DNA from 3 places in the Leucobacter viscericola genome. Region 3 is predicted to be linked to each of the others. Evidence: predicted binding sites of a transcription regulator. Region 3 holds the regulator's gene; each other region holds the start of a gene.
The links. Region 3 encodes HrcA, which represses chaperone genes, less so after heat shock. Its sites were predicted from a motif close to TTNGCACTCGNNNNNNNCGAGTGCNAA; they were not measured.
Positions count from the first base shown of each region.

Region 1: the regulator HrcA is predicted to act here: its motif matches at 1,517-1,543, upstream of G7068_RS04190 (FmdB family zinc ribbon protein).
Region 2: the regulator HrcA is predicted to act here: its motif matches at 1,717-1,743, upstream of groES (co-chaperone GroES).

Region 1 is NZ_CP049863.1:877,800-881,075, reverse strand. It holds partial or broken gene G7068_RS04205 (ABC transporter permease) at 1-179, opposite strand, end outside; gene modA (molybdate ABC transporter substrate-binding protein) at 179-1,018, opposite strand; gene G7068_RS04195 (TOBE domain-containing protein) at 1,026-1,424, opposite strand; gene G7068_RS04190 (FmdB family zinc ribbon protein) at 1,544-1,873, shown strand; gene fmdA (formamidase) at 1,908-3,164, shown strand; gene G7068_RS04180 (globin domain-containing protein) at 3,271-3,276, opposite strand, start outside.
Region 2 is NZ_CP049863.1:3,285,473-3,288,748, reverse strand. It holds gene guaB (IMP dehydrogenase) at 1-247, opposite strand, end outside; gene rarD (EamA family transporter RarD) at 335-1,258, opposite strand; gene groES (co-chaperone GroES) at 1,341-1,637, opposite strand; gene G7068_RS14395 (DUF4190 domain-containing protein) at 1,862-2,278, shown strand; gene G7068_RS14390 (THUMP-like domain-containing protein) at 2,292-3,276, shown strand, end outside.
Region 3 is NZ_CP049863.1:403,742-407,017, reverse strand. It holds gene hemW (radical SAM family heme chaperone HemW) at 1-1,155, shown strand, start outside; gene hrcA (heat-inducible transcriptional repressor HrcA) at 1,260-2,297, shown strand; gene dnaJ (molecular chaperone DnaJ) at 2,357-3,276, shown strand, end outside.

The DNA.
Region 1 (3,276 bases), 470 kb from region 3:
GCTGTGAAGAGTGAGAGCCCGAGCGCCCCAAGCGCCTCGGGAGAGGCGAGCGTTGCGGGCACCCGGGCCCAATCGACCCGAATACAGAGTGCGGCCAGCGGCAGCAGCAGAACGGCAACGGCCAACCCTGCCGGCGCCCAGAGCGTGGCCGGCAGGGTGGTCTGCGTGGTGGTGCGGATCACGGCGCTCGGAACCCGAGCTTCAGGAGTAGCGAGCGAGCTTCCTCGGACTTCAAGAAGTCGACGAAGGCCGCGGCCTCTTCTGACAGCTTTGAGCCCTGCAGCGGCACTGCAAGGTAGCTGCCGGCTGCGTCTTCAGAACCCTTGATCGGAATGCCCTCAACCTCGCCGTTCGAGCGTTGCACGTCGGAGGCGTAGACGAGACCCGCATCGGCTTCTCCCTCCCGCACCCGGGTCAACACCGCGGTCACGTTTTGCTCTTCGCTGGCGGGCGAGAGCGCGACCTTGTCTCGGTCGAGAAGTGTGTGCGAAGCTGCGCCACACGGAACCTCGGCCGCGCAGATCACCACGGTAGGATCGGCGCCGTCTTTGGTGGGCTTCGCGAGATCCGCGAGCGAGGTGATCCCGAGTGGATTTCCGGGGGCTACCGCAATCACAAGCTCGCTGGTGGCAAAGAGTGTGGGAACGCCGGTGTTCAAACCGCCTTCCTCGACCTTCTTCATATTTGCCTCGTCGGCGGAAGCAAACACGTCGGCTGGCGCTCCGCTCAAGATCTGCGTGGCGAGTGCCGAGGAACCGTCAAAGCTGAAGGAGAAGGTCACTCCGGGGTGCTTCTTCGTGAACTCCTTACTGAGTGGCTCAAACGCCGGCTGCAGCGAAGCGGCAGCGAAGACGGAAAGTTCGCCGCTGAGCTCGCTGCTTGCGGAAGGCTCCGGATGTTTCGCATCTGGGGTGGCCGCTGATGAGCACCCCGAAAGCATGAGCGCAGCGGCTCCTGCAAGCGCGACTGTTTTCAGGATCGTGCGAACCGGGTGTCGGGGGAAGTCCGTTTGATTCACTGTGTTCCTATCTCTGCTCAGTTTCGATAATGACCATGGTGGCCTTGACGACCGCGGTGGCTCGGGATCCCACCTCAAGATTGAGGTCAACCGCGGCTTCTGAGGTCATGAGTGACACAACACGATTCGGCCCGCACTGCAGCTCGACCTGAGCGATGAGCCCAGAAATCTCGATGGCCGTGACGATACCGGTGAAGCGGTTGCGGGCACTACGGCGCACCACGGCATCGTCGTCTACCGACGGCGCGAGTGCGATGGCCCGGGCTGCCAACGAGCGGCCCGAAACCACTTGGCGACCCGAGGCGTCGGTGGACGACTCGAGGTGCCCGTCCGTGACCCAACGGCGAACGGTGTCATTACTCACGCCAACCAGGGCTGCGGCCTCACGGATCCTGAAATGCGTCATAAATATCAGCATAGAGCCGCATCTGCGGAGTTGCCGACCTGAGGGCCGTGAAAAATCGTTGACTTCTCTTTTGAAGCTCGATAGCGTCCCAGGTAGTGCTCGATCAGCTCAACGGCGAGATGGTCAAGTACTGCACGCGACGGAGCGAGGACGGAGCACAAATGCCCAGTTACACATTCCGGTGCTCCGAGGGCTGTCACTTTGACGCCCTATTTTCAATGGCGGATGTGCCGACAACGACCGAGTGCCGAGCCTGTGGTGGCCTGGCGAAGCGAGTGATTACCGCACCGCATCTGTCTGCCGCGGGGAACGCGGCTTTTCAGCTGCTCGACCACTCGGCGCGGAGCGCCCACGAGCCCGCCGTGGTCGACCGCTTGCCATCGCGTGGATCGGCGCGACCCCAGCGAGTCACCCAGAACCCCCTTCACGCGAAGCTGCCACGGGCATAGGCGCCCACCCCTCACGATCAAAGGAGTACCCGCGATGCCAAAGAACCTCTTTCCGCTCGATTCCGCGAAGAAGTTTACGGAACAGGAGAAACTCGGGCACAACCGCTGGCACCCCGAGATTCCGCCCGTGGCCACGGTCAAACCGGGGGAAAGTTTTCGCGTTGACTGCCGCGAGTGGTTCGATGGTGCGATCCACAACGATGACTCAGCGCTAGACATCCTTGAGGCACCCCTGCTCACGGTGCACACCCTGAGCGGCCCCTTTCGAGTGGAGGGTGCAAAACCTGGTGACCTGCTCATCGTCGACATCCTCGATGTTGGACCCATTCCGCAGGAGGACTCTGGACCGCTTGCCGGGCAGGGCTGGGGCTACACCGGCATCTTCTCCCGCAACAACGGTGGCGGCTTTCTCACCGAGCAGTTTCCCGACGCCTATAAGGCGGTCTGGGATTTTGCGGGTCAAACCGCAACGTCGCGGCACGTGCCGGGGGTCTCGTTCACCGGCATCATCCACCCTGGACTCATGGGTACCGCACCCTCGGAGGGCCTGCTCGCCACCTGGAACAACCGCGAGGGTGCTCTGATCGCTACGGATCCGGATCGTGTGCCCCCGCTCGCGCTGCCACCCGAGGCAGAGCACGCGATCCTGGGCGGAGTGCCGCGTGACCAGTGGGCGCGCGTTGGCGCCGAGGCGGCTCGTACGGCACCACCACGCGAGAACGGCGGCAACCAAGACATCAAAAACTTCACGAAGGGATCCCGCGTTTTCTACCCGGTGTTTGTCGACGGCGCCAACCTGTCGATGGGTGATCTGCACTTCTCGCAGGGCGACGGCGAGATCACCTTCTGCGGTGCTATCGAAATGGGCGGGTTCATTGACCTGCGCGTCGACATCATCAAGGGCGGCATGGAGACCTACGGCGTGAGCGAAAACGCCATCTTCATGCCCGGCAATGTCGAGCCAAACTACAGTCACTGGTTGGCGTTCTCGGGTACCTCGGTCACGCTCGACGGTGAGCAGAAATACCTGGACTCGCACCTGTCATACCAGCGCGCCTGCCTGCACGCGATCGACTACCTCACCAAGTTTGGCTACAGTCCAGAGCAGGCGTACCTGCTGCTGGGCGCTGCCCCGATCGAGGGGCGGCTCTCGGGCGTCGTGGACATTCCGAACTCGTGTTCGACGGTGTACCTGCCCACGGAGATCTTCGACTTCGACGTGCGGCCCTCGGCCGCGGGCCCCACGCAAATTGATCCTGGGATTGGGGCACCGGTGGCTGCCAATCGCTAGGGCTTCAGCCGGTGCACACAACTCAGCCGGTTGGAAATCCAGGTTTCCAACCGGCTGAGTTGTGTGCACCGGCTGACGGGTCGGCGCTGAGGTGTGCAGACCGGATCTATAC
Region 2 (3,276 bases), 820 kb from region 3:
CCTGATCCTGAATCGAGAGATTGCGGTGCAGAATGCCGAGTCCACCGTTGCGGGCCATCGAAACAGCCATGCGCGTCTCGGTGACGGTGTCCATCGCGGCCGAAATGAGCGGAATGCTCAGACGAATACGTCTCGTGAGCAGAGTCGAGGTGTCAGCCTCGCTCGGAATGACGTCGGTGTGCGCTGGCAGCAGCAGCACATCGTCGTAGGTGAGACCGGTGAACGCGAATGGGTCACGCTGTTCCATTGAACCTCGCTTGCTAGTGGATGAGCGGGTGATAAAGGGTGCTGGATGCGGCTCCCCCATACAAATCGACCCGAAGGCCTGTGCAGATTAGTCTAAGGGAATCGGCCCGGTTGCAAGCTGTGCCTGTGGCGAACGGCGCAACTGAATGACCATGTCGGTAATCAGCAGCACGAGCGCAACCCAGACCGCGATAAATCCGATCCATCGTCCGACTGAAACTTCCTCGTGCATCACAAGATAGCCGTACAGGAAGCCGAGGATCGGCGTGAGAAACTGCAGGAATCCGAGGTAAGAGAGCGGCAGTCTGCGCGCTGATTCACCAAACAGGATCAGCGGTACCGCCGTCATAATCCCGCTGCCGAGCACGAGCAGCATGATCCCCGGACCAAACGTGTACGCAGTGAGCCCGGCCGTGGCCGCCACGATAATCATCTGTACAACACCGACGGGCACGGTGACGAGCGTTTCGACAGTGAGGCCGGTCAAGCCGTCAACATGTTCACCGACGTGTTTGTGCACGGCGCCGTACAACCCGAAGGTCAGCGCCACACCAACCGCGATCCAGGGGAACGATCCATAGGCGATTCCCGCGATCACAACACCAACGGTTGCAATAGCCACCGCGGTCCACTGCAGCCGAGAGAGCCGTTCCTTACGAACCACGACCCCGATCAGGATCGTGAACAGCGGGTTGATGAAGTAGCCAAGGGAGGTCTCGAGCACGTGACCCGTCATCACACCGATGACAAAGATCTGCCAGTTGGCGTAGAGCAAAATACCCGAGAGCGCGAACCAGCCGAGCAGTCGCGGGGTGCGCAGTATTGCTGAAATCTGCGGCCATCGCTTTGTGAAGGTCGCGAGGATCGCGCAGAAGATGAGCGAGGTGCCAACTCTCCAGGGAACAACCTCGAGAGGGCTCACCATCGCGATCAAGCCGAAGTAGAAGGGGAACGCACCCCAGATCAGGTAGGCCCCGATTCCATAGCCGAGCCCCGCCCGAGTTTGTTTCATCGAGACAGTCTATCGAGCATTGAGAACGCGAGAGGGCCCGTCGATCCAGTGATCAACGGGCCCTCTCAAAACAGTTCAGCGCTTAGCGCGTGACGACTGCGAGGATGTCGCGAGCCGAGAGAACGAGGTAATCGTCTCCGCTCACCTTCACCTCGGTGCCACCGAACTTCGAGTAGATCACGATGTCACCAACAGCTACGTCGAGGGGAATGCGGGTGCCACTATCCGAGATACGACCGGGGCCTACAGCCACGACCTCGCCCTCCTGGGGCTTCTCCTTGGCGCTGTCAGGGATCACCAGACCGGATGAGGTGGTCTGCTCTGCTTCGACCTGCTTGATAACAATACGATCTTCGAGCGGCTTGATAGCGACCGACACAGTTGACCTCTTTCCAATTGCAAAGTTGATCTCGCGCCCGCCCGATGCGAACGCGCTACAGCAGAGTCTATGACCCCGATTGGCACTCGTGCAAGGGGAGTGCCAACGAGCGGGCGTTGGATCGCGGATAGCGAACAGGGCACGGATTCCCGACCGCCCGCTTCAAAGACTGCACCATTGCCTGTGCTCGGCCATAGAATACGAACATTACCGGAGGAGAAATCATGTCAACACCAAACGTTCCGCAGCAGCCAGCAGCACCCCAGCAGCCGGGGTACCCTGCACAGCAGTACACAACCCAAAACCCCGCGCCTCAGCAGGGCTACCCGCAGGCACCCGCACCGGCTCAGTTCACGCAGCAGGCGCAGCCCGCAGCTTCGAAGACAACAACTCTCGACAAAACAAACACCTTTGCGTTGGTGTCCATCATCCTCGCGTTCATTTCACCGATTGCCGCGATCGTCTTCGGCCATTTGAGCCTGAGCCAGATCAAGCGCACGGGTGACGCCGGTCGCGGCATGGCTCTCACCGGACTCATCATCGGTTACGTCTACGCCGTATCGATTGTCTTTTTCATCATCGCTTATGTTGGGCTAATCGTTGCGCTCGTGGGGTCTGCTAGCTACATGAGCCGCTACTAAACATTTCAAAAGCATGACCGAAGAACCTCCGGGGTGGCGAGCTCTACTCACGCAAGACGGGCTCGACACCCTGCGATGGATCGCGGGCGAACGCGACGCAGGTCGAGCAGCCAGTGAGATCAATAGTTCCCTGCGTGCCCGCGGTCTGCCCGCAGACCAGGTGGCGGCGCTACTCACGCAGGCACTTCTGCGTGAAAAAGCGCGCACGAAGTTCGGCGACCGAGCAGAACAGTTCCTGTTCACACAAGCCGGGCTCGAACAGGCGACTCGATCTCGAGTCGCGGCATCCCACGCTGAGCGTTTCAGGGATGCCGGGTGCACGAGGATCGCCGATCTGGGTTGTGGGATCGGCGCGGAATCCCTCGCGCTCCTTGAATCGGGGATAGACCCGCTCGCTGTAGAGCTCAATCCGCTGACCGCAGAGATCGCAAGTCACAATCTGCGTGTTGCTGCTGCGCTGCTCGGGCGCCCCGAGCCCGAGGTCCAAGTGGGCGACGCAGAGCAGATCGGGCCCGAAGATGCGGACGGCGTATTTCTGGATCCCGCGCGGCGCACCGCAGGGCACAGCGACACCCGCCGAGTGTCTTCTCCTGACGACTACTCCCCCTCGCTCAACTTTGCGTTTGACCTGGCTTCGAGACTGCCCACCGGCATCAAACTCGGGCCAGGCTTCGACCGCGAGCTGATCCCCGACGAAGCTGAAGCGCAGTGGGTATCCGTCGACGGCCAGGTCGTTGAAATGGGACTCTGGTTTGGCGCTGCGGCCAGACCCGGCGTTCACCGTGCCGCGCTTGTTCTCAATGGCGCAACCGGCAGCGCCGAACTTACTGCTTCGGAAGACTCAGCAGACGCCGACCTCCGCGATCTCGGCGAGTACCTCTACGAGCCAGACGGCGCCGTCATTCGAGCACGTCTGATTGGCAGCCTTGCAGCAGACCTGAACGCGGGCATGCTGAGCGAGGGTATCGCCTACCTCACCGCAGATCAGCTCGTCCCGA
Region 3 (3,276 bases):
GGGGCTGAGGATCGCCGTTTCTGTGTCTACGTGCACGTGCCCTATTGCCGGGTGCGCTGCGGGTACTGCGACTTCAATACCTACACCGCGAGTGAACTCGGTGGCACTAGCCAGGCGGACTACGCCAGTCAGGTGCAGCGGGAGCTGAGCTTTGGGGCTGGTGTGCTTAAGGATGCTGGCCTGCCGGAGCGGCCGGTGTCCACCGTGTTTTTCGGCGGCGGTACACCAACCCTGCTGCCCGCTGGTGATCTTATCGGGATGCTCGACGGGATCCGGCGCGAGTGGAGACTGGCTGACGGCGCTGAAGTGACAACGGAGGCGAATCCCGACTCGGTCGACGAGGCCTACCTGCACGCACTTGCCGAGGCGGGCTTTACCCGAGTGAGCTTCGGTATGCAGTCCGCCGTGCCCCATGTTCTTCGCACGCTTGACCGGACGCACTCGCCCGAACGCGTGCCGCTCGTCACACGGTGGGCGCGCGAGGCGGGTTTGCAGGTGAGCGTGGATCTCATTTACGGTACGCCGGGGGAGAGTCTCGCTGACTGGGAGCGCTCAATCGAAGCCGCGCTTGCGACCGAGCCGGATCATATTTCGGCCTATGCGCTCATCGTCGAGCAGGGCACAAAACTGGCGGCCCAGATTCGACGTGGTCAGGTGCCCGAGCCCGATGAGGATCTGCACGCCGAGATGTACGAGCTTGCAGACGCACGGTTTCAGGCCGCAGGCATGAACTGGTACGAAATCAGCAACTGGTCTCGTTCGCCCGAGACTCGCTCGCGCCACAACCTCGCCTATTGGACTGGCGAGGACTGGTGGGCCGCTGGGCCGGGTGCGCACAGCCATGTCGGCGGAGTTCGCTGGTGGAACGTCAAACATCCACGCCCCTACGCGGAACGCATCGCAAAGGGTGTCTCGCCCGCCCACGCGCGCGAGATCCTCAAGCCAGAGGCGAAACGCGCCGAGCGGGTGCTTCTGGAAACGCGTATCGCGGATGGTCTACCCGCAGATGTGCTCACCGTAGACGAACGACGGGCGATCCCCGAGCTGATTGCTGAGGAGCTTATTGATGGCCGCGCGGCCATTCGCGGCAGGATCGTGCCAACGCTTCGCGGGCGTCTGCTTGCCGACACCGTGGTGCACCGCCTGCTCGGGTGAATTCGCTGGGTGAATGCGCAGAGTGTCTGCGTTCACCCTGCGCTAGACTTGGCACTCAGTAGTGTCGAGTGCCAATGAACTCGCGAGGTGTGGAAGGAGTTGCCGTGGTTTCCGAGCGAAGTCTTGCGGTGCTCCACGCCATCGTGAGCGATTATGTCTCGTCGAACGAGCCTGTTGGGTCGAAGGCAATCGTTGATCGACACAGCTTTGGTGTGTCGGCCGCGACCATCCGCAACGACATGGCGCTGCTTGAAGAAGATGAGCTGATCGCGCAGCCCCACACCTCGTCGGGCCGTGTGCCAACAGACAAGGGCTATCGCCTGTATGTTGACACCCTCGCGAAGATTCGCCCACTCACCTCGGCCCAGCGCGCCGCGATCGAGCGTTTTCTGGGGGAGTCGGCCGACCTAGACGACGTGATGTCGCGCACCGTTCGTCTGCTTTCCCAGCTCACAAACCAGGTCGCGGTAGCTCAGTACCCCTCTCTTCGGCGCACGATGGTGCGACACATCGACCTGGTCGCCGTCGCTGAGGATCGTATTCTGTGCGTTCTCATTCTTGGCAGTGGGGTTGTCGAGCAGCAGCTCGCGCAGCTCCCCGCGGCGAGAGTGACGGAGGCGTGGACCCGCGGGCTTCGCGACCGGATCGCCGGCGCAACGGTTGGCCACGACGTTGACACAGCCGCCGCGGGAATCACGGAGCTACTGAGCAGCATCGACAGCTGGGCGCAACCCGGCGAGACCGAGCTTGTCAGCCAGGTTCTGGCGGTCGTGAGCACGCAGCTGCAGGCGAACCGCAGCGACCGCATTGCGATCGCTGGGGCCGCAAACCTTTCGCGCTCGGGTGAACTCGAGGGATCACTCGGATCCGTGCTCGAGGCGATCGAAGAGCAGGTCACACTCCTGCGGCTCTTTGACGAGCTCGTGCAAGACGGCCGCGATGTGTCCGCCTCAATCGGTCGCGAGAACGAGCCGTATGGCCTGGCTGCGACCTCGGTGATTGCCTCCAGCTACGAGGCTGAGGGCACCTCGGTTTCCCGTCTGGGTGTGCTCGGCCCGCTCCGCATGGACTACGCCAGCAACATCGCAACCGTGCGCGCTGTCGCAAGGTATCTCAATCATTTACTCGGTGAGGATCAGTAGATCCCCTGTCCGATACACACTTTCTCAACCTGATCATCCACCCTGTGAGGAGCTAACCCGTGGCCGACCACTACGAGACCCTCGGCGTGACCCGTGAGGCGACACCCGAAGAGATCAAGAAGGCCTATCGCCGTTTAGCGCGTGAGCTGCACCCCGATGTCAACCCGAGCGAAGAGGCCTCGGAGCGCTTTAAAGGTGTGACCCATGCCTACGACGTGCTGAGCGATCCCGAACAGCGGCAGCGCTACGACATGGGTGGCGGCCAGTCCGACATGGGCGGCTTTGGTGACATCTTTGAAACCTTCTTCGGCGGCGGTGGGTTCGGTGGCGGCCAGCGCGGCCCTCGCTCGCGCGCCGAGCGCGGTGACGACGCCATGATCCGTGTCGACGTCAGCCTTGAAGAGGTCATCTTCGGCGTACAGCGTGAGGTCACGATCAACACGGCCGTGCTGTGTGGCGCGTGCCAGGGAAGCTGCTGCCAGCCCGGCACCCAGCCCGTCACCTGTGACGTCTGTAATGGCCAGGGACAGGTGCAGCGCCAGGTTCGTTCGCTGTTCGGCAACGTTGTGACGATGCACCCCTGCGGAAGCTGCCACGGCTACGGAACAGTCATCGAGCACCCCTGCGTCGAGTGTGCCGGTAAGGGTCGTGTGCGTGAGCGCCGCACCCTTCCCGTAGACATCCCGTCGGGCATCGACACGGGCACACGCATGCAAATGCGCGGTGGCGGCGAAGTGGGCCCCGGTGGTGGGCCCAACGGTGATCTCTTCATCGAGTTCAGGGTCACGCACCACGACATCTTCAGCCGTGATGGCAACGACCTGCTGTGCACGATGCAGCTGTCGATGACCGATGCCATTCTGGGTGTCGAGTCGACGGTTCCCGGCCTCGACGGCGATATCAAGGTTGAGGTTGAAGCGGGCATTCAGTCCGGCGACATCATCACCATTCGCGCACGCGGCATCCAGGGCCTCCGTTC